3 regions of the Pseudomonas bambusae genome follow, and region 3 is predicted to be linked to each of the others. Evidence: predicted binding sites of a transcription regulator. Region 3 holds the regulator's gene; each other region holds the start of a gene.
What was found. The regulator FliA, encoded in region 3, starts transcription of late flagellar genes. The targets are predictions, from matches to a motif close to CTAAAGTTTNNNNNNNNNNNGCCGNTAA.

Region 1: AAEO81_RS02645 (methyl-accepting chemotaxis protein) is a predicted target of FliA. The motif match lies at 5,265-5,292, and genes of this name have one in related genera.
Region 2: AAEO81_RS28740 (methyl-accepting chemotaxis protein) is a predicted target of FliA. The motif match lies at 5,715-5,742, and genes of this name have one in related genera.

The regions. Positions count from the first base shown of each region.
Region 1 is NZ_CP151650.1:589,148-599,669, reverse strand. Features, by position in the region: gene AAEO81_RS02675 (serine hydroxymethyltransferase) at 1-572, opposite strand, end outside; gene alaC (alanine transaminase) at 974-2,191, opposite strand; gene AAEO81_RS02665 (TraX family protein) at 2,458-3,201, opposite strand; gene AAEO81_RS02660 (low specificity L-threonine aldolase) at 3,301-4,341, shown strand; gene AAEO81_RS02655 (cell division protein ZapA) at 4,504-4,806, opposite strand; gene AAEO81_RS02650 (hypothetical protein) at 4,803-5,036, opposite strand; gene AAEO81_RS02645 (methyl-accepting chemotaxis protein) at 5,358-6,983, shown strand; gene AAEO81_RS02640 (methyl-accepting chemotaxis protein) at 7,200-8,825, shown strand; gene AAEO81_RS02635 (Abi family protein) at 9,036-10,034, shown strand; gene gbcB (glycine-betaine demethylase subunit GbcB) at 10,105-10,522, opposite strand, start outside.
Region 2 is NZ_CP151650.1:6,404,281-6,414,802, forward strand. Features, by position in the region: gene ubiE (bifunctional demethylmenaquinone methyltransferase/2-methoxy-6-polyprenyl-1,4-benzoquinol methylase UbiE) at 1-153, shown strand, start outside; gene AAEO81_RS28700 (SCP2 sterol-binding domain-containing protein) at 153-776, shown strand; gene ubiB (ubiquinone biosynthesis regulatory protein kinase UbiB) at 773-2,392, shown strand; gene hisI (phosphoribosyl-AMP cyclohydrolase) at 2,449-2,853, shown strand; gene AAEO81_RS28715 (phosphoribosyl-ATP diphosphatase) at 2,856-3,188, shown strand; gene AAEO81_RS28720 (twin-arginine translocase TatA/TatE family subunit) at 3,231-3,503, shown strand; gene tatB (Sec-independent protein translocase protein TatB) at 3,514-4,026, shown strand; gene tatC (twin-arginine translocase subunit TatC) at 4,023-4,817, shown strand; gene AAEO81_RS28735 (16S rRNA (uracil(1498)-N(3))-methyltransferase) at 4,814-5,521, shown strand; gene AAEO81_RS28740 (methyl-accepting chemotaxis protein) at 5,779-7,695, shown strand; gene AAEO81_RS28745 (IS110 family transposase) at 8,033-9,004, shown strand; gene AAEO81_RS28750 (methyl-accepting chemotaxis protein) at 9,164-10,522, shown strand, end outside.
Region 3 is NZ_CP151650.1:4,715,781-4,726,302, reverse strand. Features, by position in the region: gene flhA (flagellar biosynthesis protein FlhA) at 1-968, shown strand, start outside; gene flhF (flagellar biosynthesis protein FlhF) at 980-2,335, shown strand; gene fleN (flagellar synthesis regulator FleN) at 2,454-3,287, shown strand; gene fliA (RNA polymerase sigma factor FliA) at 3,284-4,024, shown strand; gene AAEO81_RS21535 (chemotaxis response regulator CheY) at 4,297-4,671, shown strand; gene AAEO81_RS21530 (protein phosphatase CheZ) at 4,691-5,479, shown strand; gene AAEO81_RS21525 (chemotaxis protein CheA) at 5,609-7,945, shown strand; gene AAEO81_RS21520 (chemotaxis response regulator protein-glutamate methylesterase) at 8,142-9,290, shown strand; gene AAEO81_RS21515 (flagellar motor protein) at 9,290-10,030, shown strand; gene motD (flagellar motor protein MotD) at 10,038-10,522, shown strand, end outside.

The DNA of each region.
Region 1 (10,522 bases), 2.6 Mb from region 3:
GCGATGGCGCGGAAGCGGGGGAAGTCCAGGGTCTTGGAGTAAGCCGAGAAACCGGCAACGATCATTTTCGGCTTGTGCTCAACGGCCAGACGCTCGACTTCGTCGTAATCGATCAGGCCAGTGGTGGTGTCGATGCCGTATTGAACAGCGTTGTAGAGCTTGCCCGAGGACGACACTTTGGCGCCGTGGGTCAAGTGACCGCCGTGGGCCAGGCTCATGCCCAGAATGGTGTCGCCAGCTTGCAGCAGGGCCAGGTAAACCGCGCTGTTGGCGGACGAACCGGAGTGCGGCTGGACGTTGGCGTAATCAGCACCGAACAGTTGCTTGGCGCGGTCGATGGCCAGTTGCTCGACCTTGTCGACGTGCTCGCAGCCACCGTAGTAACGCTTGCCCGGATAGCCTTCGGCATATTTGTTGGTCAGGCCGCTGCCCTGAGCCTGCATCACGCGCTTGCTGGTGTAGTTCTCCGAGGCGATCAGCTCGATGTGATCTTCCTGACGTTGATCTTCGGCATTCATCGCTGCCAACAGTGCATCGTCATAACCCTGGATTTGGTCTTGCTTGCTGAACATCGCGGTTCTCCCAGCGGCGGCGCGGCGCCTGAATTGTCGTGTTGGGGCTTTTGGATCACCCCTTGGCAGCGATGGTAGGGCCGACGCAGACAGGCCAGATGCCTACGCACGCCACACAAAGGCGCGTTTACGACATGGTTTTGCGGGGAGTGTGAAATGTCTGGATGCGACGCCTGTCGTGTAGGAGCGTGGCTTGTCCCGCGATCGAGCGCGAAGCGGTCGCAAATCCGCAGAATGCGCTGTGCCAGACAGGTCGCGTCAGCAGATTTTACTGCCGGTTCCCGGCAGGTCGCGGGACAAGCCACGCTCCTACAGAGAGGGCGTATTGCAGCACACAAATAAGAATCCCCAGCCTGGGCCGGGGATCTTGTAGGTGAAAAGCGGAATAACGAATGTCGCAATCAGACCGATTTTGCAGGGAGCAGTCCGTCGGTCCGGAACATCCCGCGAATACCGCGCACGGCCTGACGAATCCGGTCCTGGTTTTCGATCAGGGCGAAACGCACGTGATCGTCGCCGTATTCACCAAAACCGACACCCGGCGAGACGCAGACCTTGGCTTCGAGCAGCAGCTTCTTGGCGAATTCCAGCGAGCCCAAATGTGCATAGGCTTCGGGAATCTTGGCCCAGACGTACATCGACGCCTTCGGGTTCTCCACCATCCAGCCCAGTTCATGCAGACCTTTGACCAGCACGTTGCGGCGTTGGCGGTATTGCTCGGCGATGTCGAGCACGCACTGTTGGTCGCCTTCCAGTGCCGCAATCGCCGCCACTTGCAGCGGCGTGAAGGTGCCGTAGTCGTGGTAGCTCTTGATTCGGGCCAGCGCATTCACCAGTTCGGGGTTACCGACCATGAAGCCAATGCGCCAGCCCGCCATGTTGTAGCTCTTGGACAGGGTGAAAAACTCCACCGCGATGTCCTTGGCGCCGGGCACTTGCATGATTGACGGGGCTTTCCAGCCGTCGTAGACGATGTCGGCGTAGGCCAGGTCGTGCACCACCAGCACGTCGTATTGCTTCGCCAGCGCGACGACACGTTCGAAGAAGTCCAATTCGACGCACTGCGCGGTCGGGTTGGACGGGAAGCCCAGAATCATCATCTTCGGCTTGGGGATCGAGCCACGAATGGCCTTTTCCAGCTCGGCGAAGAAGTCCACGCCCGGCACCAGCGGCACCGAACGCACCTGAGCGCCTGCGATCACGGCGCCATAGATGTGGATCGGGTAGCTGGGGTTCGGCACCAGCACCGTGTCGCCTTGGTCAAGGGTGGCGAGCATCAGGTGTGCCAGGCCCTCTTTCGAGCCAATGGTGACGATGGCTTCGGTTTCGGGGTCGATGTCGACCTCGTACCGGGTTTTGTACCAACTGGAAATCGCCCGACGCAGACGCGGGATGCCACGCGAAGTCGAGTAGCCGTGAGTGTCTTCACGTTGGGCGACGGTGACCAGTTTTTCGACGATATGCGGCGGCGTTGCCCCATCGGGGTTGCCCATGCTCAGGTCGATGATGTCCTCACCACGACGACGAGCAGCCATTTTCAGCTCGGCAGTGATGTTGAACACGTAAGGGGGGAGTCGATCGATGCGCGCAAAGCGGCGCGGCGAACCTTGGTCAGCCATGGAAACCTCAAGAAGACGTAAGCGCCCGGAACCGTCCGAGCGACGCTGGCCACTGCGGTGGCCTGGTGCGGAAGATAAGGGGCGTGATGGCGGTTTGTCTACAGGGATTTCAGCCTGACTACATTTCCGACTGTGGGAGCGGATTCATTCACGAATGGGGTTTTTCAGGCGACGCATCTCCATCGAAAGTAACGCCTCTTTCGCGAATAAATTCGCTCCCACAGGTTCGCCACCAGACACAGAATCGTCGTGACGTTTTGAATACGTCAAAGGAGCAGATCGCGCAGACCGAGCAGCACCAGAAAATGCAGGGGATAAATCAGATACGCCCACCTGCGCATCGGCCAGACGCCAAACCTCGGCCGCCACCGCAACAGCGCCAGCCCCAGAAACGGCCCCAGCAGACACGCGATCAACGCCCCAATCGAAATCGGATCACCCCACATCATTCCGTCGATGATCTTCGGCCATTCATTGCTTAAAAGGCACACTGTCCCCGGAACCACCGCCAGCCAAAGTGGCCCGCGCAACACCAATAGAAAGGCCGTCGGCAGCAACACTCCGTAAGCACCGAACATGAGTTGCTGGCCAAACGCGACACCCAGACCGAGTGCGACAACACCCACAATGCGTGGCATCCATGAGCGAGCAACCGCGCCCTGCGCCACCAGCAGCCCCAGCACCAAGGTCGGCAGGACGTTCAGCGTAGTGACCTCATCCGCCATGTACAGCCGATAGGGAAGCTCGGCGACCACGGAAAACACCACCAGCCACGTCAGATATTTCCAGTCCGGACGAGGCGTCACCCCGCGCAAAAGGCTGCGTCCGACATTCGCCGCAATCGCCAGACAGAACCACGCAAACGCCAATCGTCCCGGCACGTACAGCCCATCGACATGCCAGCCGACATAACGCAAGTGATCGAGCACCATGCTCAGCATCGCCAGCCACTTGAGCAGGTCCAAGGCCCGGTCGCGCTCGGGGCGCACCGCTGAAATCGTCTCGATCATCGGACCTCACATGTTTGCTGAATTTTCTGACGCAAGAATGCATGACCTCTGCATTGAAATCTGGTTACAGTCGCAACCTTCGATTACAGGGAACCGGCCATGTCAGACCAAAGCCAGCAGTTTGCCAGCGACAACTATTCGGGAATCTGCCCGGAAGCGTGGGCGGCCATGGAGCAAGCCAACTATGGCCACCAGCGTGCCTACGGCGACGATCAGTGGACAGCACGCGCGGCCGATCAATTCCGCCAGCTGTTCGAAACCGACTGCGAAGTGTTCTTCGCCTTCAACGGCACGGCAGCCAACTCATTGGCGCTGTCGTCGTTGTGCCAGAGCTATCACAGCGTCATCTGCTCCGAGACCGCCCACGTCGAAACCGACGAGTGTGGCGCGCCGGAGTTCTTTTCCAACGGCTCGAAGCTGCTCACCGCCCGCAGCGAGAACGGCAAGCTGACGCCCACGTCGATTCGTGAAGTCGCGCTCAAGCGCGCCGACATCCACTATCCGAAACCGCGTGTCGTGACGCTGACTCAGGCAACCGAAGTCGGCAGCGTCTACCTGCCCGAAGAGCTGAAAGCCATCAGCGACACCTGCAAGGAACTCGGCCTGAACCTGCACATGGACGGCGCCCGTTTCGCCAACGCCTGCGCATTTCTGGGCTGCTCACCCGCTGAGCTGACCTGGAAAGCAGGCATCGACGTGCTGTGCTTCGGCGGCACCAAGAACGGCATGGCAGTGGGTGAGGCGATTCTGTTCTTCAACCACCAGCTGGCCGAAGACTTCGACTATCGCTGCAAGCAGGCAGGGCAACTGGCGTCGAAAATGCGTTTTCTGTCGGCCCCCTGGGTGGGCCTGCTGGAAAACGATGCGTGGCTCAAACACGCTCGCCACGCCAACGCCTGCGCGCAATTGCTGGCCGACCTGGTCAAGGACATTCCGGGCGTTGAGCTGATGTTCCCGGTGCAGGCCAACGGCGTATTCTTGCAACTGTCGGAGGCAGCCATCGCCGCACTGACCGCCAAGGGCTGGCGGTTCTACACCTTCATCGGCAGCGGCGGCGCGCGCTTCATGTGCTCGTGGGACACCGAAGAAGCCCGCGTGCGGGAGCTGGCGGCGGATATCCGTCTGGTGATGGGGGCCTGATCCGAGAAACGGCGCCGTATAGCCGTATAACTGTGGGAGCGAATTCATTCGCGATAAAGGGTACAGCCGACATCAATGTGTCGGATGTACCTACCAATCGCGAATGAATTCGCTCCCACAAGGAATCACTGCAATCAGACCGATCAATCCCTGCAGAAGCATTCACCCCTGCGCAATCACCTTCTCAATCACCTCGACCGTCGCACTGACCTTGTCTTCATAGCGGCTCAGCGCTTCGGCGTGCTGCTCTTTGAGTTCGATCTGCTTCGAACACAGGTTCAGCGCCGCCAGCACCAACAGACGATCACCGATCAAAGTCGGATAACTACGTTTGGTTTCAGACAACGCCGATTTCAGCATGACCACGGCATCCATCAAGGTCTGTTCCTGACCTTCAGGCGCCTTGATCGTGTAATCGTTGCCAAGAATGGAAATGACCTTGGTGGTGTCGCGGTCGAGAATCATGCGCCGACCGCACTTGCGCTGGTGGCGCGATCAACCAACGCCTGAATACGGGCGGCCGTGGCGCCCTGCTTTTCTTCCTGCTCCAGCAGGCTCAACTGCAAACTGTCGTTGTCATCCTTGGCTTGTTTCAATTCTTCGGCGAGCTGAACGTTCGTGTTCTGCAGCGTCTGATTCTGCTGAACGAGGTCACCGACGAGTTTTTCCAACTGGCTTAGAGATGCTTCCAACATTTTGATTTCTCAGGCAAATTTCAAAGGGCGCGTACGATAAAGAAAAGTCACTTCAGCTACCAGTGAAATCAGGGCATTCACGCCACAACACCGACACAAAAAGCACAGATACCGCTTCAATTCCGCAAACGCATAACGGACCTGATTGACTGCGTTTTCCCCCTCTTGTTCCTGCTGTTCGTCAGATCGACCTGCCTGCGACAGATGCGCGCACTATGGACCAACCAGTTCAAGTCCTGGCATGCCTGACCGATAAGCAAGTATTCCTTTTCGTACCTCCCTTTTGTTTCGCATGGATCGCGCCCCAATTCAGGAACAGTCATGTCCCTTCGCAATATGAACATCGCGCCCCGTGCTTTTCTCGGCTTCTCCATCATCGGCTTGCTGATGCTGGTGCTTGGCATCTTCGCGCTCGCGCAGATGAGCGAGATCAACGATGCCACCGAAGTCATGGCCACCAACAGCATGCCCAGCATCAAGGCGCTGGATAAGCTGACCGAGGCCAGCGTTCGCCTACGCGTCCTGTCCTATCGTCTGATGCTCAACCGCGAAGCCGACACCCAGCAAAAGACGCTCGACCTGCTGGCGACCCGTAACCGGCAGATCGAAGAAGCACGCGCCGTTTATGTGAAATTGATCTCCGCCCCTGAAGAGCAGGTGACGTACGATCAATACGTGAAACTGCTGGGCGACTATCGCCAGCTCGAAGACCGCATGAAATCGTTGAGCAGCGCTAACAAGCTGGACGAGCTGACGGCTTTGCTTAACAACGACCTGCAAACCAACTCGGACCAGATGAACGTGGTCTTGAGCAAGCTGGTGGAAATCAACACCCAGCAGCTCAACGACACCAACAAAGACGCCTCGAACCAGTATTCGACGGCCTTCACGATGGTGGTCACGCTGTTGATCATTGCCACTCTGCTGACGCTACTGTTCGCCTGGCTGCTGACGAACAGCATCACTCGCCCAATCTCCTCTGCGCTGAAAGCGGCGGAGGAAATCGCCGAGGGTGATCTGACCCGCACCATTCAGGTAGACGGGAATGACGAAGCCGGTCGTCTGCTGGCGGCCATGCTGAAAATGCAATCGAAGCTGCGCGACACACTGCAACGCATTTCTGGTTCCGCGACTCAACTGGCGTCTGCCGCTGAAGAGCTGAACGCCGTCACCGACGAAAGCGCCCGTGGCCTTTCCCAGCAAAACAACGAGATCGAACAGGCCGCGACCGCTGTCAACGAGATGACCAGCGCCGTCGAAGAAGTGGCCCGCAACGCGGTCAGCACCTCCGAAGCATCGAAAAACGCCACCACCTCGGCCAGCGACGGCCGCGATCTGGTGCAGGAAACCGTCAGCGCCATCGAACGCATGAGCGGAGATGTGCAAAGCACCGCCACCCTGATCGGCAACCTCGCCGAGCAATCCCGCGACATCGGCAAGGTCCTGGACGTGATTCGGGGTCTCGCCGACCAGACCAACCTGCTGGCCCTCAACGCCGCCATTGAAGCTGCACGTGCGGGCGAAGCCGGCCGTGGCTTTGCCGTCGTGGCCGACGAAGTGCGCGCCCTCGCCCACCGCACCCAGCAATCGACCAGCGAAATCGAACGCATGATCGGCAGTATTCAGGGCGGGACCGAGGAGGCCGTCAACTCGATGCGCAGCAGCACCGAACGCGCCGAATCGACGTTGAACATTGCCAAAGGCGCAGGCGTTGCGCTGGACACCATTAACGGCGCAGTGGTTGAAATCAACGAACGCAACCTCGTGATCGCCAGCGCCGCCGAGGAACAGGCTCAAGTTGCTCGCGAGGTGGACCGCAACCTGGTCAACATCCGCGATCTGTCGACTCAATCAGCCACCGGCGCCAACCAGACCAGCGCCGCGAGCAACGAGCTGTCGCGTCTGGCCGTGGACCTGAACGGCATGGTCGCCCGCTTCCGCCTGTAACCCGCTGACAGCAATGAAAAAAGGGGAATGCGCCAATGCGTATTCCCCTTTTTTCGTCCCTGATGGTTCGCAAACCTTCGGATCGACAGCAAGCTATTTATTTCAAAATAATGCAAATCCGCTCAAGGCCCCGGATTTACGACCGATAGGCAGTAACCAGACTCGTTTAAAAACGGCCAGGGCGCAGGTCTGCGCCCATTTCTCGGATGATCGGTTATGTCACTGCGCAACATGAACATCGCTCCACGCGCGTTTTTCAGTTTTGCCCTGATAGGCGCCCTGATGTTGTTTCTCGGCATCTTCTCGTTGACGCAGATGAGCAAGATTCGCTCTGAAGGCAACGAAATCGCAAAGAACACCGTGCCGAGCATTCGCAGCCTGGACAAGATGATCGACACCAGCGTGCGCTTACGCGTCCTGTCTTTCCGGCTGCTGGTCAACCGTGACCCGGCCGTTCAACAGAAGACCCTCGATGCCATGACATCCCGCTTCCAGCAAATGGGTATCGCCCAGGCTGTTTATGAAAAGCTGCCGACGACCGCGGACGAAAAAACCAACTATGCCGAATTCAAGCAGCTGCTGATCCAGTACCGTCAGCTCGAAGACCGCATGCGCGCCCTCAGCCAAGACGGAAAAACGGAAGAGCTCGCCCGGCTGTTGAACGTCGACTTGCAGGAAAACTCCGACAAGATGAATGCAGTTCTGTCGAAGCTGGTGGAGATCAACAGCAAAGAGTCTGACGCCGCCAACGCTGCTGCGGGCGAGCAATACAACATGGCGTTCAATATGGTGGTCGGGTTGCTGATCCTTGCGACGGTCCTGACGTTGCTGTTCGCCTGGCTGCTGACCAACAGCATCACTCGCCCGATCGGCGCTGCGCTCAAGGCCGCCGAAGAAATCGCCGAGGGCGACCTGACGTCAACGATTGTCGCGGACGGTTCGGACGAAGCGGGTCGCTTGTTGACGGCCATGCTGAAGATGCAATCAAAACTGCGCGACACGCTGCAACGCATTTCCGGCTCAGCCACTCAACTGGCGTCTGCCGCTGAAGAACTCAATGCCGTGACCGACGAGAGTGCCCGAGGCCTGTCGCAACAGAACAACGAAATCGAACAGGCCGCGACCGCTGTCAACGAGATGACCAGCGCCGTCGAAGAAGTGGCCCGCAACGCAGTCAGCACTTCGGAAGCTTCGAAGAACGCTACGTCTTCGGCCAGCGACGGCCGTGATCTGGTGCAGGAAACCGTCAGCGCCATCGAACGCATGAGCGGAGACGTGCAAAGCACCGCCACCCTGATCGGCAACCTCGCAGATGAATCCCGCGACATCGGCAAGGTGCTGGACGTCATTCGTGGCCTGGCCGACCAGACCAACCTCCTCGCCCTCAACGCGGCCATCGAAGCCGCACGTGCCGGTGAAGCCGGTCGCGGTTTTGCCGTCGTGGCCGACGAAGTGCGCGCCCTCGCCCACCGTACCCAGCAATCGACCAGCGAAATCGAACGCATGATCGGCAGTATTCAGGGTGGCACCGAAAAGGCCGTCAACTCGATGCGCAGCAGCACCGAACGCGCTGAATCGACCCTGAACATCGCCAAAGGCGCAGGCGTTGGGCTGGACACCATTAACGGCGCAGTGGTTGAAATCAACGAACGCAACCTCGTGATCGCCAGCGCCGCCGAGGAACAGGCACAAGTCGCTCGCGAGGTGGACCGCAATCTAGTCAACATCCGCGACCTCTCTGCGCAATCCACCACCGGCGCCAGCCAGACCAGCGCAGCCAGCAACGAACTGTCGCGACTGGCGGTGGATTTGAACGGGATGGTGGCGCGGTTCAGGGTGTAAATGGGTTCCAGATCCAGGAGGGGAATGCTGTTCATCGCGACATTCCTGCCCTCTGAAACTGGAGAAACCACCGTTACAATTTGCTGAAACCTCAACGTTGACCGCGTTCCTGAGGTCCCTATAATCCAGCGCAACACACCCGCCAAGCCTAGGTTGACCTGGTCAGCACGCTCAAATCGCGCGGGTTTTTTTTGCCTGGAGAAAAGTGGCATGAGGCCATTCGATAAACCCGCCCTCAGCGTCGATCAGCAATTGGAACTGCTGAAAAAACGTGGCCTGCGCATCGCGAATGAACACAAGGCAATGTGTCTGCTGGAGGTGGTCACGCTGTTTCGGCTCAGCCCATACATGCGGCCGTTTCAGGAGACACGACCGGACCATGCCTTCAAGCCCGGTTCCGCATTGAAAGACATCGTAGAGGTCTATCGCTTCGACTCTTCATTACGCAGCCTGGTCATGGAGGCAATAGAGAGAGTCGAAGTGGCCGTACGCGCAGCCATCAACAATCACCTGAGTCCCAGGCTCGGCTCAAGCTGGATAACCGACCCCAAATCGTTTCATTCTTCCTATGCACACGGCGAACTGTTGCGCCCCCTAAGGCTGAAGCTCGCTGACGAGGCTAGAAAGCTCAAGCGTGAACTGACACGAAACCAACGCAGCGGGCGTTCCGAGCACGCGATACGCCAACACATGGACAACCGCGCTCGCGATAACTACTTCCGTTTTTATGGTGCGACCTATAACGATCCTGAGCTACCGCCCGCGTGGGCGATGCTTGAGGAAATGAGTCTGGGGACAGTGTCAACGCTGTTCAGGGCCATTGCTCGAAGCCGCGACAAAAAAGCCATCGCATCCCGGTTCAAGTTGCCGTTTGAAGTGCTTGAGTCTTGGCTGCACACGTTGACGTTCATTCGCAACTGTTGCGCGCACCACTCACGCCTGTGGAACAGAGAGCTGCCTGTTCGTCCCGCGCTGCCGAAAAGCTGGACGATCGCCAAGGCTTGTCAGAACCAGCCTCAGCCATCGCAGCGGCTATACGTGGTGTTGACCATGCTCGCTTATCTGACTGATCTGATCAGCCCGGACGCTCAGTGGAAAGCTCGAGCGTTGAAGTTGCTGGGAGATCAGGACGCCTCAAGGCTGAAGCCTATGGGATTCCCGAATGGCTGGGCAGCGCAGGAGCACTGGGCCGAGATCCATCTCGGATAACAGCTCGGCTTGCCGACGGTCGCGCATTCGAAATCGCCACCGCCGACAAGCCGTGCTGCTACCTATTTCATCAATACTCGATTCGCACGTCGCCCTTCGGAATGCTGCAGCACGACAGGATGTAGCCTTCTTCCACGTCGTCGTCGGTAATGCCGCCGTTGTGTTCCATCTCGACTTCGCCGCTCAGCTTCATCACCTTGCAGGTCCCGCAGATGCCCATGCCGCAGGCTTTCGGGATCATCAGGCCCAGCTTGGCAGCGGCGGCGTGAACGGTTTCGCCTGGCGCCACGCGGATGCTCTTGCCGGTGTCGGTGAATTCGACCTGGTGCAGTTCGGCAATGTCGATTTCCGGCGCGTCGGCGGCCTGTTCGGCGTGTTCCACGGCATCGGCGCGGGCTTCGGGTGGCGTCGCACCGAAGGATTCCTCGTGGTACTGGGCCATGTTGAAGCCGTTGGCTTCCAGGAGGCGCTTGACCGCGTTCATGTAA
Region 2 (10,522 bases), 1.7 Mb from region 3:
TCGGAAAGCTATCGCTACCTGGCCGAATCGATCCGCATGCACCCGGATCAAGAAACCCTGAAGTCAATGATGGTAGAGGCCGGTTTCGATCGCGTGACCTACCACAACATGACCTCCGGCATCGTCGCTCTGCACCGTGGTATCAAGCCCTGATGCTGATCAGCGGCTTGCTCGCCAGTGCCGAGCACGGCATCAACCGTGTGCTGCAAATGGACAGCACAGCCTTGCCACGCCTTGATCGGCTGAGCGGCAAGGTGATTGCGGTCGAATGCACCAGCCCGGCGTTTCACCTGCACATTCTGCCCAGCGACGAAGGCCTGATGTTGGCCTCGCGCTGGGAAGCAGGCGCTGACGTGACCCTGCGTGCCCCGGCCGCTAGCCTGATGCGCCTCGCCTTGAGCAAGGACAAGAACGCCGTGCTGCACAGCCCGGAGGTCGAGCTGGATGGCGAAAGCGCCGTGCTACTGGAGTTGGTGGGCGTGTTGCAGGACCTGGACCTCGACTGGGAATACGAGCTGCAACGCTGGCTCGGTCCGGTCGCCACGCCGCTGATCGGTGGCCATCTGCGCAACAGCGCACGCTGGACCCAAGAGAGCATGGCGAGCCTGAGCCACAACCTGGCCGAATACCTGGCCGAAGAATCCCGCACCCTGGTCGGCAAACGCGAGGCTGAAGCCCGCTTCGCCGAACTGGATCAGACCAAACAAGACCTGGAACGCCTCGAAGCCCGCTTCGAGCGTCTGGCCCACTTCCTCAAATCCAGCGATAACGCATGAGCCTGCTTGCCGTCCGCCGCCTGTTTCGCATCCAGCGTGTCGTAATCCGTTACCGCCTCGATGATCTTTTGTTCGCCCTGCCACTGCCGTGGTGGCTGCTCGCCGTGCGTTTCGTGCTGCCGTGGCGCTGGATTCCGCGACGCAAAAGCGAGCTGACCCGAGGTGCGCGCCTGCGATTGGCGTTGCAGGATCTCGGGCCGATCTTCATCAAGTTCGGCCAGTTGCTTTCGACCCGCCGTGACCTGCTGCCCGAAGACATCGCCGACGAGCTGATGATGCTCCAGGACCGCGTGCCGCCGTTCGAATCCGAGAAGGCGATTGCCCTGATCGAGTCGCAGTTGGGCGCGAAGATCAACGACGTGTTCAGTCGTTTCGATGTTGCGCCGTTGGCGTCCGCGTCGGTGGCGCAGGTTCACGCCGCTCGCCTCAAGACCGGCGAAGAAGTGGTCGTGAAAGTCGTGCGTCCGGGCCTGAAACCGGTCATCGGCTCCGACCTTGCCTGGCTGTTCATCCTCGCCAAGATCGCCGAGCGTTTGTCTGCCGACGCCCGCTTGCTGCACCCGGTGGACGTGGTCGCCGACTACGAGAAGACCATCTACGACGAACTCGACCTATTGCGCGAAGCGGCGAACTCCAGCCAGCTGCGCCGCAACTTCGAAGGCTCGACGATGCTGTACGTGCCTCAGGTCTATTGGGACTGGTGCCGCCCGAAAGTGCTAGTGATGGAGCGGATTTACGGCGTTCAGGTAACCGATCTCGCGACCCTCGCCGATCAGCGCACCGACATGAAGAAACTGGCCGAGCGTGGTGTGGAGCTGTTCTTCACCCAAGTGTTCAGGGACAGCTTCTTTCACGCCGACATGCACCCTGGCAACATTTTCGTCAGCACGGTTTCGCCGTGGGACCCGCAATACATCGCCATCGACTGTGGCATCGTCGGCAGCCTGACCCCGGAAGACCAGGATTATCTGGCGCGCAACCTGTTTGCATTCTTCAAGCGGGATTATCGTCGTGTCGCGCAGCTGCACATCGATTCCGGCTGGGTGCCCGCTGAGACCAAGCTCAACGAATTTGAAGCCGCGATTCGTACCGTGTGCGAGCCGATCTTCGAGAAACCGCTCAAGGATATTTCCTTCGGTCAGGTGCTGATGCGCCTGTTCCAGACCGCGCGTCGCTTCAACATGGAAGTGCAGCCGCAACTGGTGCTGTTGCAGAAAACCCTGCTCAACATCGAAGGCCTGGGCCGTCAGTTGTACCCGGAACTGGACTTGTGGAGCACCGCGCAGCCGTTTCTGGAACGCTGGATGCGCGAGCGCGTCAGCCCTAAAACGCTGATCGGCAACCTGCAATCTCAGGTCGAACAGATTCCGCATCTGGCCAACATGACCCGCGATCTGCTGGAGCGCCTCTCGCAGCCGCACAGGTCCGATCCTGCGCCTCCGTACTCGCGCAAGGGCGACCACTGGGCGCTGCGCCTGATCGGCGCCGCGTTGCTCGGCGGTGGCGTGGTGCTGGCGACGGCCCATACTCAATCAGGCGACGAACTGATCGCGCTGAGTGCCTGGCCCGCGCTGCTGATGCTGGTCGCCGGGCTCTATCTGGTCGTGCGCCGATAGCCATCGGGACGAGCCGCTGGCACACTAACCCACCCACCCATCGGCCGGAGCCGACGATGAAAGACTGGCTGGACGAGATTAAATGGGACAGTGACGGTTTGGTGCCAGCGATTGCGCAGGACCACAAGACCGGGCGCGTCCTGATGATGGCCTGGATGAACCGCGAAGCACTGAGCCTGACGGCCACCGAGAACCGCGCCATCTACTGGTCGCGCTCCCGTGGCAAATTGTGGCGCAAAGGCGAAGAATCGGGCCATGTGCAGAAATTGCACGAACTGCGTCTGGACTGCGACGCCGACGTCATCATTCTGATGGTCGAGCAGATCGGCGGGATCGCCTGCCACACCGGCCGCGAAAGCTGTTTCTACCGAGTTTTTGACGGTGCAGGCGACGATGCTGGCTGGAAGACCGCGGACCCGGTCCTCAAAGACCCGCACGCCATTTATCACGCAGGACACTGAACATGACCGATACCCTGTCTCGCCTCGCCCAGGTGCTCGAAGAGCGCAAAGGCGCGGCTGCCGACTCCTCCTACGTCGCCAGTCTCTATCACAAGGGGCTGAACAAGATTCTGGAGAAGGTCGGCGAAGAGTCGGTCGAAACCATCATCGCTGCCAAGGACGCCGCCGTCAGCGGGGACTGCAGCGATGTCATCTACGAAACGGCAGACTTGTGGTTTCATAGCCTGGTGATGCTCGCAGCGCTGGGCCAGCACCCGCAAGCCGTACTCGATGAACTGGATCGCCGTTTCGGCCTGTCCGGACACGTCGAAAAAGCTGCTCGTTCGACGGATTAAACACGGGCCTGCGAGCCCTGAAATCATTGTGAGGAACGCGTCATGGGCATTTTTGACTGGAAACACTGGATCGTCATTCTTGTGGTCGTTGTATTGGTCTTCGGCACCAAGAAACTGAAAAACCTGGGCACTGACGTTGGCGAGTCGATCAAAGGCTTCCGCAAAGCCATGAACGACGAAGAAAAACCCACCGAACAACCGCCTGTTCAGCCACAGCCGACCGCGCAGCCTGTTCCACCGACTCAGCCGCCGTATCAGCCGCACACCATCGACGGCACTGCGCAGAAAGTCGAAGAGCCCATCCGCAAAGACTAGGTCGTGACGCATGTTTGGTATCAGCTTCTCTGAACTGCTGCTGGTCGGCCTCGTTGCCCTGCTGGTATTGGGCCCCGAGCGTTTGCCAGGGGCAGCGCGGACGGCCGGGCTTTGGATCGGGCGTCTGAAACGCAGCTTCAACGCGATCAAACAGGAAGTTGAGCGCGAAATTGGCGCCGATGAAATTCGTCGTCAATTGCACAACGAGCACATTCTTTCGCTGGAAGAAGAAGCGCGCAAAATCATGCAACCGCAGCAAGCGGCCGCACCCGTCGTGCCGCCAGCGGTTCAGCCGGTCAGCGAGCCCGCAGCGCCGATCATGGGTGCCGCACCTACGCCACCGAGCGCCGACATTGGCCCGGCAGCGCCTGCTGAAAGCGCGTCGGTCACGCCGCCCGCTGCGCAGCCCGAGCCTGTTCCGCCTGTCGCGACACCTGCGCCCGCTCCGGTGGCCACCACGCCCACGGCCGTGCCGGGCGCGCCTTCCGCCAACGATTCGACACAGCCCCCACGAGCCCCATGAGCGAAATCCCGGAAAACGACCAGCAAATGCCGCTGGTCTCGCACCTCACTGAGCTGCGCTCGCGCCTGTTACGTTGCGTGTTGGCGATCTTCGTGATCTTCGGTGCGCTGTTCTACTTCACGCAGAAGATCTACACCTTCGTCTCGGCGCCACTGCGCAAGTTCTTGCCCGAAGGCGCGACGATGATCGCCACTGATGTGGCCTCGCCGTTTCTGACACCGTTCAAGCTAACGATGATGGTGGCGCTGTTCCTGGCAATGCCGGTCATCCTGTACCAGATCTGGGGCTTCATCGCGCCGGGCCTGTACAAACACGAAAAACGCGTGGCGGTGCCGCTGCTGATTTCCAGCATCATTCTGTTCTACGCCGGGATGGCCTTCGCCTATTTCCTGGTGTTCCCGCTGATCTTCCACTTCTTCGCCAGCGTGACCCCGGAAGGGGTGTCGATGATGACGGACATCTCCAGTTATCTGGATTTCGTCATGACGCTGTTCCTGGCGTTCGGCGTGGCGTTTGAGATCCCGGTCGCGGTCGTGTTGCTGGTGTGGATCGGCATCGTTGATGTGAAGTACCTCAAGAAGATTCGCCCCTATGTGGTGATCGGGTGCTTCGTGGTCGGCATGATCCTGACCCCGCCGGACATTTTTTCGCAGACGCTGCTGGCCGTGCCGATGTGGCTGCTGTTTGAAATCGGCGTGTTGTGCAGCTCGATGGTCACCAAACGCGGCGACCACGAAGACGACGAGAAAGCCGAAGACGAGCAAGACCAGCCGCCAGCGACCCAGCCGTGAATCTGCTGCTTCTGGAAGAGGCCGACTTCATTTCGGCTGATCGGGTGGTGTTGCGTGATCGACGCCTCAAGCACATGCAAGAGGTGCATCGTTCGGAGGTCGGCGACAGCCTGCGCGTTGGACGCGTGGGCGGCTTGCTCGGCAGCGCGCAGTTACTGCGTCTCGAACCCCGCGAGGCGGAACTGTCTGTCAGTTTCGACCGTGAGCCTCCCGCCAAACTGCCGCTGACCCTGGTGCTCGCCCTGCCCCGCCCCAAAATGCTGCGCCGGGTATTTCAGACCGTCGCCACCATGGGTGTGCCCAAGGTCATTCTGGTCAACAGTTACCGCGTCGAGAAAAGCTTCTGGCAGACGCCGTTCCTGGAGCCTGGGGCGATTCGTGAGCAGTTGATTCTGGGGTTGGAACAGGCGCGGGACAGCGTGTTGCCGGAAATCGTCATCGAGAAACGCTTCAAGCCGTTCGTCGAAGACCGGCTGCCTGCCATCGTTGAGGGGACGCTTGGGTTGGTTGGGCATCCCGGCGATTACCCGGCCTGCCCGTGTGCGGTCAATGAGCCGGTCACTTTGGCCATCGGCCCGGAAGGCGGCTGGATTCCCTACGACGTCGACCTGCTGCGCGAATCCGGCCTGAACCCTGTGCAGCTCGGCGACCGCATCCTGCGGGTCGAAACCGCCGTCACTGCCGTCCTCGCCCGGCTTTTTTAATCCATCCCCTTCACGCGACCAGCCCCCGCCCATGTTGTGGCCGGCTTGCTGGCGAAAGCGGTGTGTCAGCCACTATCAATGTTTCCGACCTGACGCATTCGCCAGCAAGCCGGCTCCCACGGCCTTCGGCCAGATGCAGATCGCGATAAACACAGCGCTTCCGATACTTGGCCGATATGCCATCCTCGCTCTGCTTCAGATTGGTGCACCCTTGCCGATAACGTGACGTCCCAAAAAACCATCAGCAAGGAATCGTCATGTATCGCTGGACCGCCCAACGCCTTGGAAATATCAGTGTCAGTCGCAAGCTCGGGATCGGGTTCGGGCTGGTTTTGCTGTTGACGCTGGTCATCACCGCAACAGGCTGGTCGGGCGTGAGGTCGTTGATTGATCGCGGCGACAAGCTCGCGATGATCTCCCAGATCAACGAATATTCCCTGGCGCTGCGCATTGCACGCATGAATTACGAAACCCAGGCCAACCCGGATACGGCGAAGGCCGTCATGACCGCGCTGGACCATCTCGACGCGGAGCTCAAGACGGCCCACGGCAAGCTCGTGGTCGGGAGCGACCTGAAGCTGCTGGACGCTCAGACTCAGGCCGCCACTGACTACCGTCGCGCATTCGAGGACATGGCCAAAGCCATTCAAGCCCGTGAAGCCAGCCGCGTGAACTTGGGCGCAGCCGCGGATGCCGCCGTGGACGAGGTCAACAAGATCGAAGAGGCGTTGATCCAGCACGACAACATTCTGCAATTCAACAGCGCCGTGGGCGTGAGCAAGCTGATTCAGCAGGCGCGTTTTCAAGTACGCGGCTACACCTTCAGCGGCAATCCAGATTTCGAAAAGAGCGCCACAGCCGCCATCGAAGAAGCCATCGTTGGCGTGAACACCTTGGCGGGCGACGTTTCGTCCCAATACATCCCGCAGCTGCAACGGGCGAATCTGGCCCTTAAAAGTTACGGCGCTGCAGTCGCACAATACCGCGACGCCCAACGGGTGAGCCGCCAGGCGCTGCAGAAGATGGAGGGGGTCGGTCAGCAGTTGCTCGACCTGAGTGACAAATTGACCACCTCACAAAATACCAAGCGAGACGCCGACAGCGCGCAGGCGCAATCGATGCTGAGTCTGGCGACAGCGCTGGCTCTGTTTTTCGGGGTCCTTGCGGCGTGGGCCATTACTCGCCAGATTACCCTGCCGTTGAAACACACACTCGTCGCGGTGGATCGCGTTGCGTCCGGCGACTTGACCCATAACCTGAGCATTGATCGCCGTGACGAACTGGGTCAGCTGCAAGGCGGCATTCAGCGCATGACAGTGAACCTGCGCGAGCTGATCGGCGGCATCAGCGACGGTGTCACGCAAATCGCCAGCGCCGCTGAGCAGCTGTCCGCGGTGACCGAGCAGACCAGCGCCGGGGTTAACAATCAGAAAGTCGAGACGGACCAGGTCGCTACGGCCATGCACCAGATGACGGCCACGGTGCAAGAAGTCGCACGGAATGCCGAGGAGGCTTCAGAAGCCGCTGTGGCGGCCGATCAGCAGGCCCGTGAAGGCGACAAGGTCGTGAGCGAGGCCATCGCTCAAATCGAGCGTCTGGCCACCGAAGTGGGGCATTCCACCGAGGCCATGGGTGAACTCAAGCGCGAAAGCGACAAAATTGGCAGCGTGCTGGACGTGATCAAGTCGGTCGCGCAGCAGACCAACTTGCTGGCGCTCAACGCGGCCATCGAAGCCGCCCGGGCCGGTGAAGCGGGTCGCGGCTTCGCCGTGGTGGCCGATGAAGTGCGCAGCCTGGCCCAGCGCACACAGAAATCCACCGAAGAGATTGAAGACCTGATCGCGGCCTTACAGAACGGCACGCAACAGGTGGCGACGATCATGGACAACAGCCGTGAATTGACGACCAGCAGCGTGGAACTGACCCGTCGGGCTGGTGGCGCGCTGGAAAGCATTACCCGAACCGTGTCCGCGATCCAGTCCATGAACCAGCAGATTGCGGCCGCCGCCGAGCAGCAAAGTGCAACGGCCGAAGAGATCAACCGCAGTGTGCTGAACGTGCGGGATGTGTCGGAACAGACCTCAGCGGCCAGTGAAGAAACCGCGGCATCCAGCGTGGAGCTCGCACGTTTGGGCACGCATCTGCAGGGGCTGGTCGGCCGGTTCAGGGTGTGAATCTACACACTTATTGTAGGAGCCGGCTTGCTGGCGAATGCGGTGGGTCAATCCCCTTATCATCGGATTACACACCGCTTTCGCCAGCAAGCCGGCTCCTTGTATCTCGACTCTGGCGTTTCATCGCGCCATAGTTCTCGACTGATCATCGAGGGAGAGCCGGGAAGCTGTTCAGCTCCTAAGGCCTCAGAGCTTACAAAGTAGATAGAGCTCCGGTTCTCCAACCTCACTCGAAAAGTCCGAACGGTATCCAGTGCGCGCCTTCGGCGTGAGCACGCATGTACAAGGCAGGACCGGGTGACGCGATGATCGTGTGCAATCGACTCTGGAGAGCGCCATGTCTGCTTTTGTTGGCATCGATATCGCCAAAAACTCATTTGATATCGCCACCCCGCTGGATAACGGGAAGTTCAGGACCAAAGCCAGGCTGGCCAATAATCCCAAGGGTTATCAGGTGCTGCTCGACTGGCTTACCACCCACTCCGAGCCCCATGCCTGGGTCGTGATGGAAGCCACCAGCGTCTACCACCAGGGCGTTGCTGATTGCCTTCACGCTCACGGATACCGGGTGTGCATCGTCAACCCTGCGATCCTCCACCAGTACGGCAAGGATGAGCTGCGCCGGGTCAAAACCGACAAGGCCGATGCAAAGCTGATCGCCCGCTATGCGCAAGACAAGCACACCAGACTGCGCGAGTGGGTGCCGGAGCCCGCGCCACGTCGGCGCTTGCGCGCGTTGGTGCGTCGACTGGAAGATTTGCAGGAAATTCAGCAGATGGAAAGCAATCGTCTGGATGTCGCCGAAGACAAGGTCAAAGCGTCGATCGAGTCGGTGATCAGCCACGTCAAGCAACAGATCGACGAGACCAGGAAAGCGATCAAAGACAATATTGACGACGATCCTGACCTGCGCCAGAAGCGCGATCTGATCGTGACCATCGACGGGCTGGGGGATACGACCGCAGCGCTGATCCTGGCCGAACTCGGCGACCCATTGGATTACAAGGGCCCCAAATCTATCGTTGCCTTTGCGGGCCTGGACCCACGTTGTGCTAGCTCGGGAGAGTCGGTAGGCCCGACCCATATATCCAAAACCGGCTCGAAAAGGCTGCGCGCCGGGCTTTACATGCCAGGCATGGCTGGCCTAAAGCACAACGCGGTGTTGCGAGAGCTAAAGACCCGGATGCGCGCCAATGGGAAAGCCCCAAAAGAGATCATCTGTGCAGCAATGCGAAAGCTGCTGCATCTGGTCTATGGCGTGCTGAAATCGGGCAAGCCGTTCGACGCAGAAATTGCGCTTGCCCGGTGATGGGCAAGACGGTATCTACGAAGTCTTGCGGTACTCGGAAGAAATGTGTGACCCGCATCACTCCCGCCATCGCCTCAGAAATCTCCTACACCCTCTTCAGGTCACGCTCCCGCCTCCCCTGCCGATGCGCGCTTATCGCCCATCCGCAGGAGATGCACCATGTCGCAAGGAATCAACGGGGCGCTGGCCAATACCAGCGTCAAACTCAAACTGGCACTGGGCTTCGGCCTGGTATTGCTGCTGACGCTGATCATCACCCTCACAGGGTGGCACGGACTGGACGCCATGATCGAGCGTTCGGAATCGCTGACCTCCATCGCTCAGCTCAACACCATGACGGAGGATCTGCGGGCAGAGCGCATCATCTTTCGCGTCGAAAACACGGCAGCCAGTGCGACCAGCGTGCTGGACGGGATCAACGAAATCGAGGCGCATTTGGGCGTCTTGCGTAAAGGGGATCACCCCGCCGACGTACTTGACATGCTCGCCAGGCAAAGCGACACCGTGCGGTCGCTGGAGACAGCATTCAACGATCTGAGCCAACTGTTAGAGACCCGCGACGCTTCACGGCTGCACATGGACAAGCTGTCGAACACCGTGATCGCAGCCATCGATCAGGTCGAAGCCGATGTGCTGAAGGCCGTCAGCGAGGAACAGGGCAACAGCGAAAAGCTCGATGAATTCACCAACATTCTGCAATTGCGGCGGCATATTCAGGACGCGCTTTACGCCGCACAGGCCTATCTCTACAGCGGCAAAGAGACATTTGAGTCGGCAGTAATAACGGCCATCGATGAAGCGCTCAAGGAAGTCGACCAGATCATGGCCAGCCCGTCCAACACCAACGCGGCCATTCTTGAAAGCGCGAGAAAAGCCTTGGAGGACTACCGCGCGCAACTGGCTCAGCTCAAGGTGCTGCAGGTCAAAGCAGACGCTGCGCAAGGGTCGATGGCGACCTTGGGCGATACGCTGCTGGAGTCCACTGACAAGATCAGCTCACTGCAAAGCCAGCGCCGGGACAGCGATGCCGACCGGTCGCGCAACACCCTGATCGGCGTGGCACTGCTGGCTATCGTGCTGGGGCTGTTGGCCGCTTGGCTGATCACCCGGCAGATCATCCTGCCACTGCACCAGACCCTCGCAGCCGCCAAGCGGATTGCCAGCGGCGACCTGAGTGTTGACCTCGACGTGCAACGCCATGACGAAATGGGCAGTCTGCAACAAAGCATGCAGGACATGACCCTGCGACTGCGGGCGCTTATTTCGGGCATCAGTGACGGTATCGCGCAGATTGCCAGCGCCGCCACGCAGCTGTCGGCGGTAACCGAGCAGACCAGCGCCGGGGTCAACGATCAGAAACGCGAAACAGATCAGGTCGCCACGGCGATGAATCAGATGACCTCCACTGTGATGGAAGTCGCACGCAACGCCGAAGAGGCCAGCGAGGCGGCGGTGCAGGCTGATCAGCAGGCGCGGGAAGGTGATCAGGTGGTCGCAGACGCCATTGGCCAGATCGAA
Region 3 (10,522 bases):
AGGGTGGTCAACTGCTGGCGCGGATCAAGGGCGTGCGCAAGAAGCTGTCGCAGGAGCTGGGCTTCCTGATGCCGACCGTTCACATTCGCGACAACCTCGACCTGGCGCCGAGTGCCTACCGCCTGACGCTGATGGGCGTGACCCTCGCCGAGGCCGAGATTTACCCGGACCGCGAGTTGGCGATCAACCCCGGTCAGGTGTTTGGCAGCCTCAACGGCATCACTGCCAAAGACCCGGCGTTCGGGCTCGAAGCGGTCTGGATCGAGATTTCCCAGCGCGCCCAGGCGCAGTCTCTCGGCTACACCGTGGTCGACGCCAGCACCGTAGTGGCAACCCACTTGAACCAGATTCTCTACAAACACTCTCATGAGCTGATCGGGCACGAGGAAGTTCAGCAACTGATGACGTTGCTGGCTAAAAGCTCGCCCAAACTGGCTGAAGAGTTGGTACCTGGCGTGCTGTCGTTGTCGGCGCTGCTCAAGGTGTTGCAAGCGCTGCTGGCGGAACAGGTCCCGGTACGCGATATTCGCAGCATTGCCGAGGCCATCGCCAACAACGCTGCGCGGAGTCAAGATACCGCCGCATTGGTGGCGGCCGTACGGGTCGGATTGTCCCGCGCCATCGTGCAAAGCATTGTCGGCATTGAGCCGGAGCTGCCTGTTATCACGCTTGAGCCAAGGTTGGAACAGATATTGCTCAATAGTCTGCAGAAGGCAGGACAGGGTCAGGAAGAAGGCGTTCTCCTCGAACCGAGCATGGCTGAGAAACTTCAGCGCTCGTTGATCGAAGCGGCGCAGCGTCAGGAGATGCAGGGTCAGCCGGTTATTTTGTTGGTCGCAGGTCCGGTTCGCGCCATGTTGTCCCGCTTTGGACGCCTGGCCGTCCCGAACATGCATGTTTTGGCGTATCAGGAAATTCCTGACAATAAGCAAGTCACCATCGTAGCGACTGTCGGGCCGAACGGCTGAGGTAGTGAGTCATGCAAGTTAAGCGTTTTTTCGCCGCCGATATGCGACAAGCCATGAAACTGGTTCGCGATGAGCTGGGCGCTGAAGCCGCCATCATCGGGAATCGGCGGATCGCGGGCGGTGTGGAACTGACTGCCGCACTGGACTACAAATTGTCTGCGCTGGCCCCGCGCGTGCCGAACATCGAGCTGGAAGACGAACTGCGCAAGACCCAATCGCGCATCGTAACCGCTCAGGCCGAGCTGACCCATCGCAGCGAACTGGACACCGTCGCCAATCGCCAGCTGTTCACCGGCGTGGCCATGGACGACAGCAAACAGATCGAACCGACGCTGGACGAACCCTTTCGCCCGTCGATCCACGCGGCCATTGCGGCTGATCGTGCTGAACGCGCCGAGCGTCAATCGGTCGAGCCGGGCATCAGCCAGCGTGCGTACGACTCGATGCGCTCTGAATTGAATGGCCTGCGTGAACTGCTGGAAGTCCAGCTGGGTTCGCTGGCCTGGAACCAACTGCAAGGCAGCCGCCCGCAACAGGCGAACCTGTGGCGCCGTCTGCAACGCGTCGGTCTGTCGGGGCCTCTGTCCCGTGACCTGCTGGCGATGGTGCCGGACACCGACGATCAGCCCCACGCCTGGCGCATGTTGCTGGCGCACCTGGCGCGCATGATCGTCACCCCGGATGTCGAGCCGCTGGAAGAGGGCGGTGTGATTGCGATGGTCGGCCCGGCAGGCATGGGCAAGACCACAACGCTGGCCAAGCTGGCGGCGCGTTACGTGTTGAAGTACGGCGCACAAAACATCGCGCTGGTGAGCATGGACAGCTTCCGCATCGGGGCGCAGGAACAGCTCAAGACGCTGGGCCGCATCCTGAATGTGCCGGTGACCCACGTTGACCCCGGTCAATCGCTGGCTCAGGCGCTGGAGCCGTTGCTGCGCAAGCGTGTGGTGTTGATTGACACCGCCGGCCTGCAAGCCAGTGATCCGGCCCTGCGCCTGCAACTGGAGAGTCTGGCCGGTCGCGGGATCAAGGCGCGCAATTACCTGGTGCTCGCCACCACCAGCCAGAAGCAGGTGCTGACGGCGGCGTACCACAGTTATAAGCGTTGCGGTTTGGCCGGGTGCATCCTGACCAAGCTCGACGAAACCGCCAGCCTCGGCGAAGTGCTGAGCCTGGCGGTGACACATGAATTGCCCGTGGCCTATCTCACCGATGGCCCGCGCATTCCGGATGATCTGCATCTGCCACGTCGGCATCAGTTGGTCAGCAGGGCTGTCAGCGTTCAGATGCAGGAGGAGCCTAGCGAGGAAGCGATGGCGGATATGTTTGCGGATCTTTATCACAGCCCCGGCAAGCGCGCGGGCTAGGTAAGGAAAATGACAGTGGAATATACCTGCATCGATGGTCTGCCAAGCATTGTTCACGCAGTGAACGTGCAGCCCGAAATGTGGCTTTGGTCTAAGCAAGACAAGGTAAAAAATTAACATGGGCAGCATGCATCCCGTACAGGTTATCGCGGTGACCGGTGGCAAAGGTGGCGTCGGCAAGACCAACGTGTCAGTGAACCTCTCGCTGGCCCTGGCTGAGCTGGGACGTCGCGTCATGTTGCTGGACGCCGATCTGGGTCTCGCCAACGTTGACGTATTGTTGGGACTGACCCCTAAACGCACCTTGGCGGACGTCATTGAAGGACGCTGCGAGCTGCGCGATGTTCTGTTGCAGGGCCCGGGCGGTGTGCGCATCGTGCCTGCGGCGTCGGGCACCCAGACCATGGTTCACCTGAGCCCTGCGCAACACGCGGGTCTGATTCAGGCGTTCAGCGACATCGGCGACAACCTGGACGTGCTGGTGATCGACACCGCTGCCGGGATCGGCGAATCGGTGGTCAGCTTCGTGCGCGCCGCGCAGGAAGTGCTGTTGGTGGTCTGCGATGAACCGACCTCGATCACCGACGCCTACGCGCTGATCAAACTGCTGAACCGCGACTACGGCATGAACCGTTTCCGCGTGCTGGCTAACATGGCGCAGAGCCCTCAGGAAGGCCGCAACCTGTTCGCCAAGCTGACCAAGGTCACCGACCGCTTCCTCGACGTGGCCCTGCAATACGTCGGCGCCGTGCCGTACGACGAATGCGTGCGCAAGGCCGTGCAGAAGCAGCGTGCGGTGTACGAAGCGTTTCCACGTTCCAAATGCGCGCTGGCGTTCAAGGCCATCGCGCAGAAGGTCGATACCTGGCCATTGCCGGCGAACCCGCGAGGCCACCTTGAATTTTTCGTTGAGCGCCTGGTTCATCAGACCAGTGCAGGGCCTGTGTCATGACTGCAAGTGGCTATCGCATGTACAGCAAATCGTCCAAAGATTCTCAGTATGAGCTGATCGAGCGCTATGCCCCTTTGGTCAAGCGCATCGCCTACCACTTGCTGGCGCGTCTGCCGGCCAGCGTGCAGGTCGAGGATCTGATCCAGGCCGGCATGATCGGCCTGCTCGAAGTGTCGACCAAATACGATTCCACCAAGGGTGCGAGTTTCGAGACGTACGCCGGCATTCGTATTCGCGGCGCGATGCTCGATGAAGTGCGCAAGGGGGACTGGGCGCCACGCTCGGTCCACCGCAATACGCGCATGGTCAGTGACGCGATTCGTGCAATTGAAGCGAAAACCGGTCGCGACGCTAAAGATCACGAGGTTGCGGCCGAACTTCAATTGAGTCTCGACGATTACTACGGGATTCTGAACGATACCTTGGGCAGCCGCTTGTTCAGCTTCGACGACCTGTTGCAGGACGGCGAGCATGAAGGGTTGCACGAGGACGGCGCGAGCCAGTCGCTCGAACCGTCGCGGGATCTGGAAGATGAACGTTTCCAGAGCGCGCTGGCGGACGCCATCGCCAACCTGCCCGAGCGTGAGCGCCTGGTGCTGGCGTTGTACTACGACGAAGAGCTGAACCTCAAAGAGATCGGGGAGGTCTTGGGGGTCAGCGAATCCCGTGTCAGCCAGCTGCATAGCCAGTGCGCCGCACGTCTGCGGGGCCGGTTGGGAGAATGGCGCGCGCGTTGACGCATTGACGCGGGCCCGTCTTTTCACAAAGATGCCTGCGTTTTGGGTGGTAAGGCCGGCTGTGCAAGGCGTTGTGTGGGAAGCAAAAGGGACAAGGCAGGAGCCGCTGGGATCAGGTCTTCGGACTTTTTCCGTGGCGCTCATCACGTGTTTCTTCGAAAGGCCCCCTCGTTTTCGTGTGACCGGTGGAGCGATGTTGCCGGTATTGATTGAACGCGCGTCCAGGCACTGGGCGCGTTAAAGACTGCTTGGAGGTCGAATTGGACAAGAACATGAAAATCCTCATCGTTGATGACTTTTCAACGATGCGGCGGATCATAAAAAACCTGTTGCGTGACCTTGGGTTCACCAACACGGCCGAAGCAGATGACGGTACCACCGCATTGCCGATGCTGCAGAGCGGTGCTTTTGACTTTCTGGTGACCGACTGGAACATGCCTGGCATGTCCGGCATCGACCTGCTGCGTCAGGTGCGTGCCGACGAACGTCTGCGTCACCTGCCTGTGTTGATGGTGACCGCCGAAGCCAAGCGCGAGCAGATCATCGAAGCCGCTCAGGCGGGCGTGAACGGTTACGTGGTCAAGCCTTTCACGGCTCAGGTGCTCAAAGAAAAAATCGAGAAGATATTCGAGCGCGTCAATTCCTGATGTCCGCTGTGAGGGCGCTATGGATTCCAAAGATTCGACAATGGGTGACTTCGAGTCGACCCTGAAGAAACACGCACAAGAACTGGTCGCCAGCCTCGAAAAAGGCAAGTTCGGCGACGCCGTGCAACTTATCCATGAGCTTAATCAGACCCGGGACCGCGGCCTGTATCAGGAAGTGGGCAAGCTGACGCGCGAGCTGCACAGTGCAATCGTCAATTTCCAGATTGACCCGCACATGCCGCAAGCCGAGGAAGTGTCGCAGATCACGGATGCCACCGAACGTCTGTCGTACGTTGTCCGCCTCACTGAAGGCGCGGCCAACCGCACGATGGACCTGGTGGAGCAGAGCACACCGCTGATGAACGGCCTGAGCGCCGACGCCAAGGCGTTGAGCGTCGATTGGGGCCGCTTCATGCGCCGCGAAATCGGTGCTGAAGAGTTTCGTGATCTGGCCCGCCGCGTCGAAGGTTTTCTGACCCGCAGCGAGAAGGAGACCCACGAGGTCGCCAGCCACCTGAACGACATTCTGCTGGCTCAGGACTATCAGGACCTGACCGGTCAGGTGATCAAGCGTGTGACCACACTGGTGACCGAAGTCGAGAGTAATTTGCTCAAGTTGGTGCTGATGGCCAGTCAGGTCGATCGCTTCGCCGGGATCGAACACGACCAGGAAGAGTTCCGTAAGCAAAAAGAACAGGAAAAACTTCATTCCAAGGGTGAAGGTCCGCAGATTCATGCCGATAAACGTGAAGACGTCGTATCCGGTCAGGATGATGTAGACGATCTGCTATCCAGCCTCGGCTTCTGAAATCCAGAGCCAGGGTTCTATGTGAAAGTGGCTGTGGGCTTGCGCGCCAATGTCTCGACGAAGGCAATGCGCGCAGGCCATCGACGCAGCTCCTGGATCGGTTGACGGTTAATTTTAGGAGCACCCCCAATGAGCTTCGGCGCCGATGAAGAGATCCTTCAGGATTTTCTGGTAGAGGCCGGCGAGATTCTGGAGCAGTTGTCCGAACAGTTGGTCGAGCTGGAAAGCCGACCGGACGATGCGGACCTGCTCAATGCAATTTTTCGCGGTTTTCACACTGTAAAAGGGGGCGCAGGCTTCCTCCAGCTCAATGAGCTGGTCGAATGCTGCCACATCGCCGAAAACGTGTTCGACATCCTGCGCAAAGGTGAGCGCCGGGTCGACGCGGAACTCATGGATGTCGTGCTCGAAGCACTGGACACCGTCAACAGCATGTTCGGCCAGGTCCGTGAGCGTTCGGACGTGACCCCGGCCACGCCAGAGCTGCTCGCCGCGCTGTCGCGTCTGGCCGAGCCTGCGTCTGCCGACGAAATCGCCGCTGCCCCTGCGCCGGTGGTTGAAGAGGTGGCCGAAGCGCCTTCCGAAGACATCACCGATCACGAATTCGAACAACTGCTGGACTCGCTGAATGCCGTGAAGGCGGAAGCGGCGAGCGCAGCCGTGTCTGCGCCACCGGCACCTGCACCCGCTGCGCCTGCAACGGAAGCCGCCAGCGACGAAATCACCGACGCCGAGTTTGAATCCCTGCTGGATCAACTGCATGGCAAAGGCCAGTTCGCGGTCGATGCCGTGGCACCTGCTGCCGCATCGGCTGCGTCTGCTGCGCCGGCTGCCGCGCCTGCCGGCGATGAAATCACCGACGACGAATTCGAAGCGTTGCTTGATCAACTGCACGGCAAAGGCTCGTTTTCCGCCGACACAGCGACAGCCGTTGCCCCTGCTCCAGTGGCGGCCGCGCCTGCCGCTGCCGAGTCCGGCGCCCCGGCGTCGGATGAAATCACCGATCACGAATTCGAAGCGCTGCTCGACCAATTGCATGGCAAGGGCACCTTCTCGGCGGATGTTGCCGCGAGCGCGCCCGTTGCCACGGCACCCGTGAAAAAAGCCGAACCGGCCAAGGCCGAGGCCCCCAAAGCCGAGCCAGCCAAACCGGCGGCCGCGCCTGCTCCGGCTGCGGCACCTGCGCCTGCAAAAGCGGCCGCTGCGCCAGCCCCTGCAGCGGCATCACCGGCCCCGACAGCACCGGCACCGGCCCGGGCACCTGCACCGGCAGCCGCCGACAAGGCCCCGACCGAAGCCGAAACCACCGTGCGCGTCGACACCGCGCGGCTGGACGAAATCATGAACATGGTCGGCGAGTTGGTGCTGGTGCGTAACCGTCTGGTGCGCCTGGGCCTCAACAGCGGCGATGAAGCCATGTCCAAGGCCGTGTCCAACCTGGACGTGGTCACCGCTGACCTGCAAACCGCCGTCATGAAGACGCGGATGCAGCCGATCAAGAAAGTCTTCGGTCGCTTCCCGCGACTGGTTCGCGATCTGGCCCGTCAGCTCAAGAAAGAAATCAACCTTGAACTGGTGGGTGAAGAAACCGACCTGGACAAGAACCTGGTCGAGGCCTTGGCCGACCCGCTGGTCCACTTGGTGCGCAACGCGGTTGACCACGGTATCGAATCGCCGGAAGAGCGCGAAGCATCGGGCAAGGCCCGTGGCGGTCGCGTGGTGCTCTCGGCGGAACAGGAAGGTGACCACATCCTGTTGTCGATTTCCGATGACGGCAAGGGCATGGACCCGGCGGTGCTACGCGCCATCGCGGTCAAGCGTGGGGTGATGGACAAGGATGCCGCGGATCGCCTGAGCGACACCGACTGCTACAACCTGATCTTCGCGCCGGGCTTCTCGACCAAGACCGAGATTTCCGACGTGTCGGGCCGTGGCGTGGGCATGGACGTGGTGAAAACCAAGATCGCCCAGCTCAACGGCACCATCAATATCTACTCGACCAAGGGCCAGGGCTCGAAGATCGTCATCAAGGTCCCGTTGACCTTGGCGATCATGCCGACCCTGATGGTGATGCTGGGCAACCAGGCGTTCGCGTTCCCGCTGGTCAACGTCAACGAAATCTTCCACCTGGACCTCTCGACCACCAACGTGGTCGACGGTCAGGAAGTGGTGATCGTGCGTGACAAGGCGCTGCCGCTGTTCTACCTCAAGCGCTGGCTGGTCAGCTCGGCCGCGCATGAGGAGCAACGCGAAGGTCACGTGGTGATCCTTTCCGTCGGCACCCAACGCATCGGCTTCGTGGTCGATCAACTGGTGGGTCAGGAAGAAGTCGTGATCAAACCGCTGGGCAAGATGTTGCAAGGCACGCCAGGCATGTCGGGCGCCACCATCACCGGTGACGGCCGCATCGCGCTGATTCTCGATGTGCCGAGCATGCTCAAGCGGTACGCCGCGCGGCGTATTTGATGCCCGGTATGCAGTGAACCTCGTGTGGGCGAATTCATTCGCGAAAATCGGTCAGGCGACACCTCTGTAGCGTCTGTCCCGCCGCTTCGCGAATACGTTCGCTCCCACTGGTTCCTTATCCATCCCTGTAATACGGGTGGATCAGAGGTTGATGAAACGGGATGGCCCCTGAGGGGACAGGCCCTACGGAGTGTTTATGGCAGTCAAGGTTCTGGTGGTAGACGATTCCGGCTTTTTCCGCCGGCGCGTCTCGGAAATTCTTTCCTCTGACACAACGATTCAAGTGGTCGGCACCGCCACCAACGGCAAGGAAGCGATCGAGCAGGCCCTGGCCCTGAAGCCCGATGTGATCACCATGGACTACGAAATGCCGATGATGGATGGCATTACCGCAGTTCGTCACATCATGCAGCGTTGCCCGACTCCGGTGTTGATGTTCTCCTCGCTGACCCACGAAGGCGCCCGGGTGACCCTGGATGCGCTGGATGCCGGTGCGGTCGATTACCTGCCCAAGAATTTTGAAGACATCTCGCGCAATCCCGAGAAGGTCAAACAAATGCTGTGCGAAAAGGTGCATACCATTTCCCGCAGCAACCGTCGTTTTAGCGGTTACAGCAGTGCGCCCGTTGCGCCGTCGCCTGCCCCGACTGCGCCAGCGCCGTCCACCGGTTCGCTGCGCAGTCCGGCCCCGACGCCCGGTGCGACGACCCGACCTGCGCCAGCCCCCGCACCGACCCGTGCTCCGGCGGCCCATGCGCCGACGTCGCCCGCGCCCAAGCGCAAGGCCTACAAACTGGTCGCCATCGGCACGTCCACCGGCGGACCTGTGGCACTGCAACGTGTGCTGACGCAATTGCCCGCGAATTTTCCGGCCCCCATCGTGCTGATCCAGCACATGCCTGCGGCCTTCACCAAAGCCTTCGCCGAGCGGCTGGACAAGCTGTGCCGCATCAGCGTCAAGGAAGCCGAGGACGGCGACATCCTGCGTCCGGGTCTGGCGCTGCTGGCCCCTGGCGGCAAGCAGATGATGGTCGATGGCCGTGGCGCGGTGAAAATCCTGCCGGGCGACGAGCGTCTGAATTACAAGCCGTGCGTCGACATCACCTTCGGCTCGGCGGCCAAATCCTACGGCGACAAAGTGCTGGCGGTGGTGCTGACCGGCATGGGCGCCGATGGCCGTGAAGGTGCGCGTCTGCTCAAGCAGGGCGGCAGCCACATCTGGGCCCAGGACGAAGCCAGCTGCGTGATCTACGGCATGCCGATGGCCATCGTCAAAGCCGATCTCGCCGACGCGGTCTACAGCCTGGATGACATCGGGCGTCACCTGGTCGAGGCCTGTCTCTGATGGATGTCTTGACGCTCATAGGGATCATTCTGGCGTTCGTCGCGATCATTGGCGGTAACTTCCTCGAAGGCGGTCATCTCGGCGCCTTGCTCAATGGCCCGGCGGCGCTGATCGTCCTCGGCGGCACATTGGCGGCGTGCCTGTTGCAGACGCCGATGAGCGCCTTCAAACGGGCGATTCAGATCTTCATCTGGATTCTGTTTCCGCCGCGCATCGACCTTGCCGGGGGCATCGACCGCGTCGTGTCCTGGAGCCTGACCGCACGCAAGGAAGGCCTGCTGGGGCTGGAAACCGTGGCCGACACCGAGCCGGATGCCTATTCACGCAAGGGCCTGCAATTGCTGGTGGACGGGGTCGAACCCGAAGCCATCCGCAGCATTCTGGAAGTGGACTTTCTGACCCAGGAAAGCCGCGACATTCAGGCCGCCAAAGTCTTTGAAAGCATGGGCGGCTACGCGCCGACCGTGGGCATCATTGGTGCGGTCATGGGCCTGATCCATGTGATGGGCAACCTGGCCGATCCGAACCAGTTGGGCAGCGGCATTGCCGTGGCCTTCGTCGCGACCATTTATGGCGTGGCGTCGGCCAACCTGATTCTTTTGCCGGTGGCGAACAAGCTCAAGGCCGTGGCGATTCGTCAGTCTCGTTACCGCGAAATGCTGCTCGAAGGCCTGCTGTCGATTGCCGAAGGCGAGAACCCGCGCTCGATTGAATTGAAGCTGCAAGGCTTCATGGAGTGATGGACTGATGGCCCGTCGACGTCGCCACCACGAAGAGCACGAAAACCACGAACGCTGGCTGGTGTCCTACGCGGACTTCATCACCTTGCTGTTCGCGTTTTTCGTGGTCATGTACTCGATCTCGTCGCTGAACGAGGGCAAGTACAAAGTGCTGTCCGAAGCGCTGGTCGGGGTGTTCAACGAAGCCGAGCGCAGCGTCAAGCCGATCCCCATTGGCGAGCAGAAACCCCAGACCGTGCGCCCGGCCGACCCGCTGGTTCAAGACAGCGAGCAGACCGACGCGGCGCTGGGGCAGGGCGCCCAGGACCCGCTGAAGTCGATTGCCGACGACGTTAACGCGGCGTTCGGTGATTTGATCGCCTCCAATCAGATGACCGTGCGCGGCAACGAGCTGTGGATCGAGATCGAACTCAATTCCAGCCTGCTGTTCGGCAGCGGTGACGCCTTGCCCAGCAATCAGGCCTTCGACCTGATCGACAAAGTGGCCAAAAT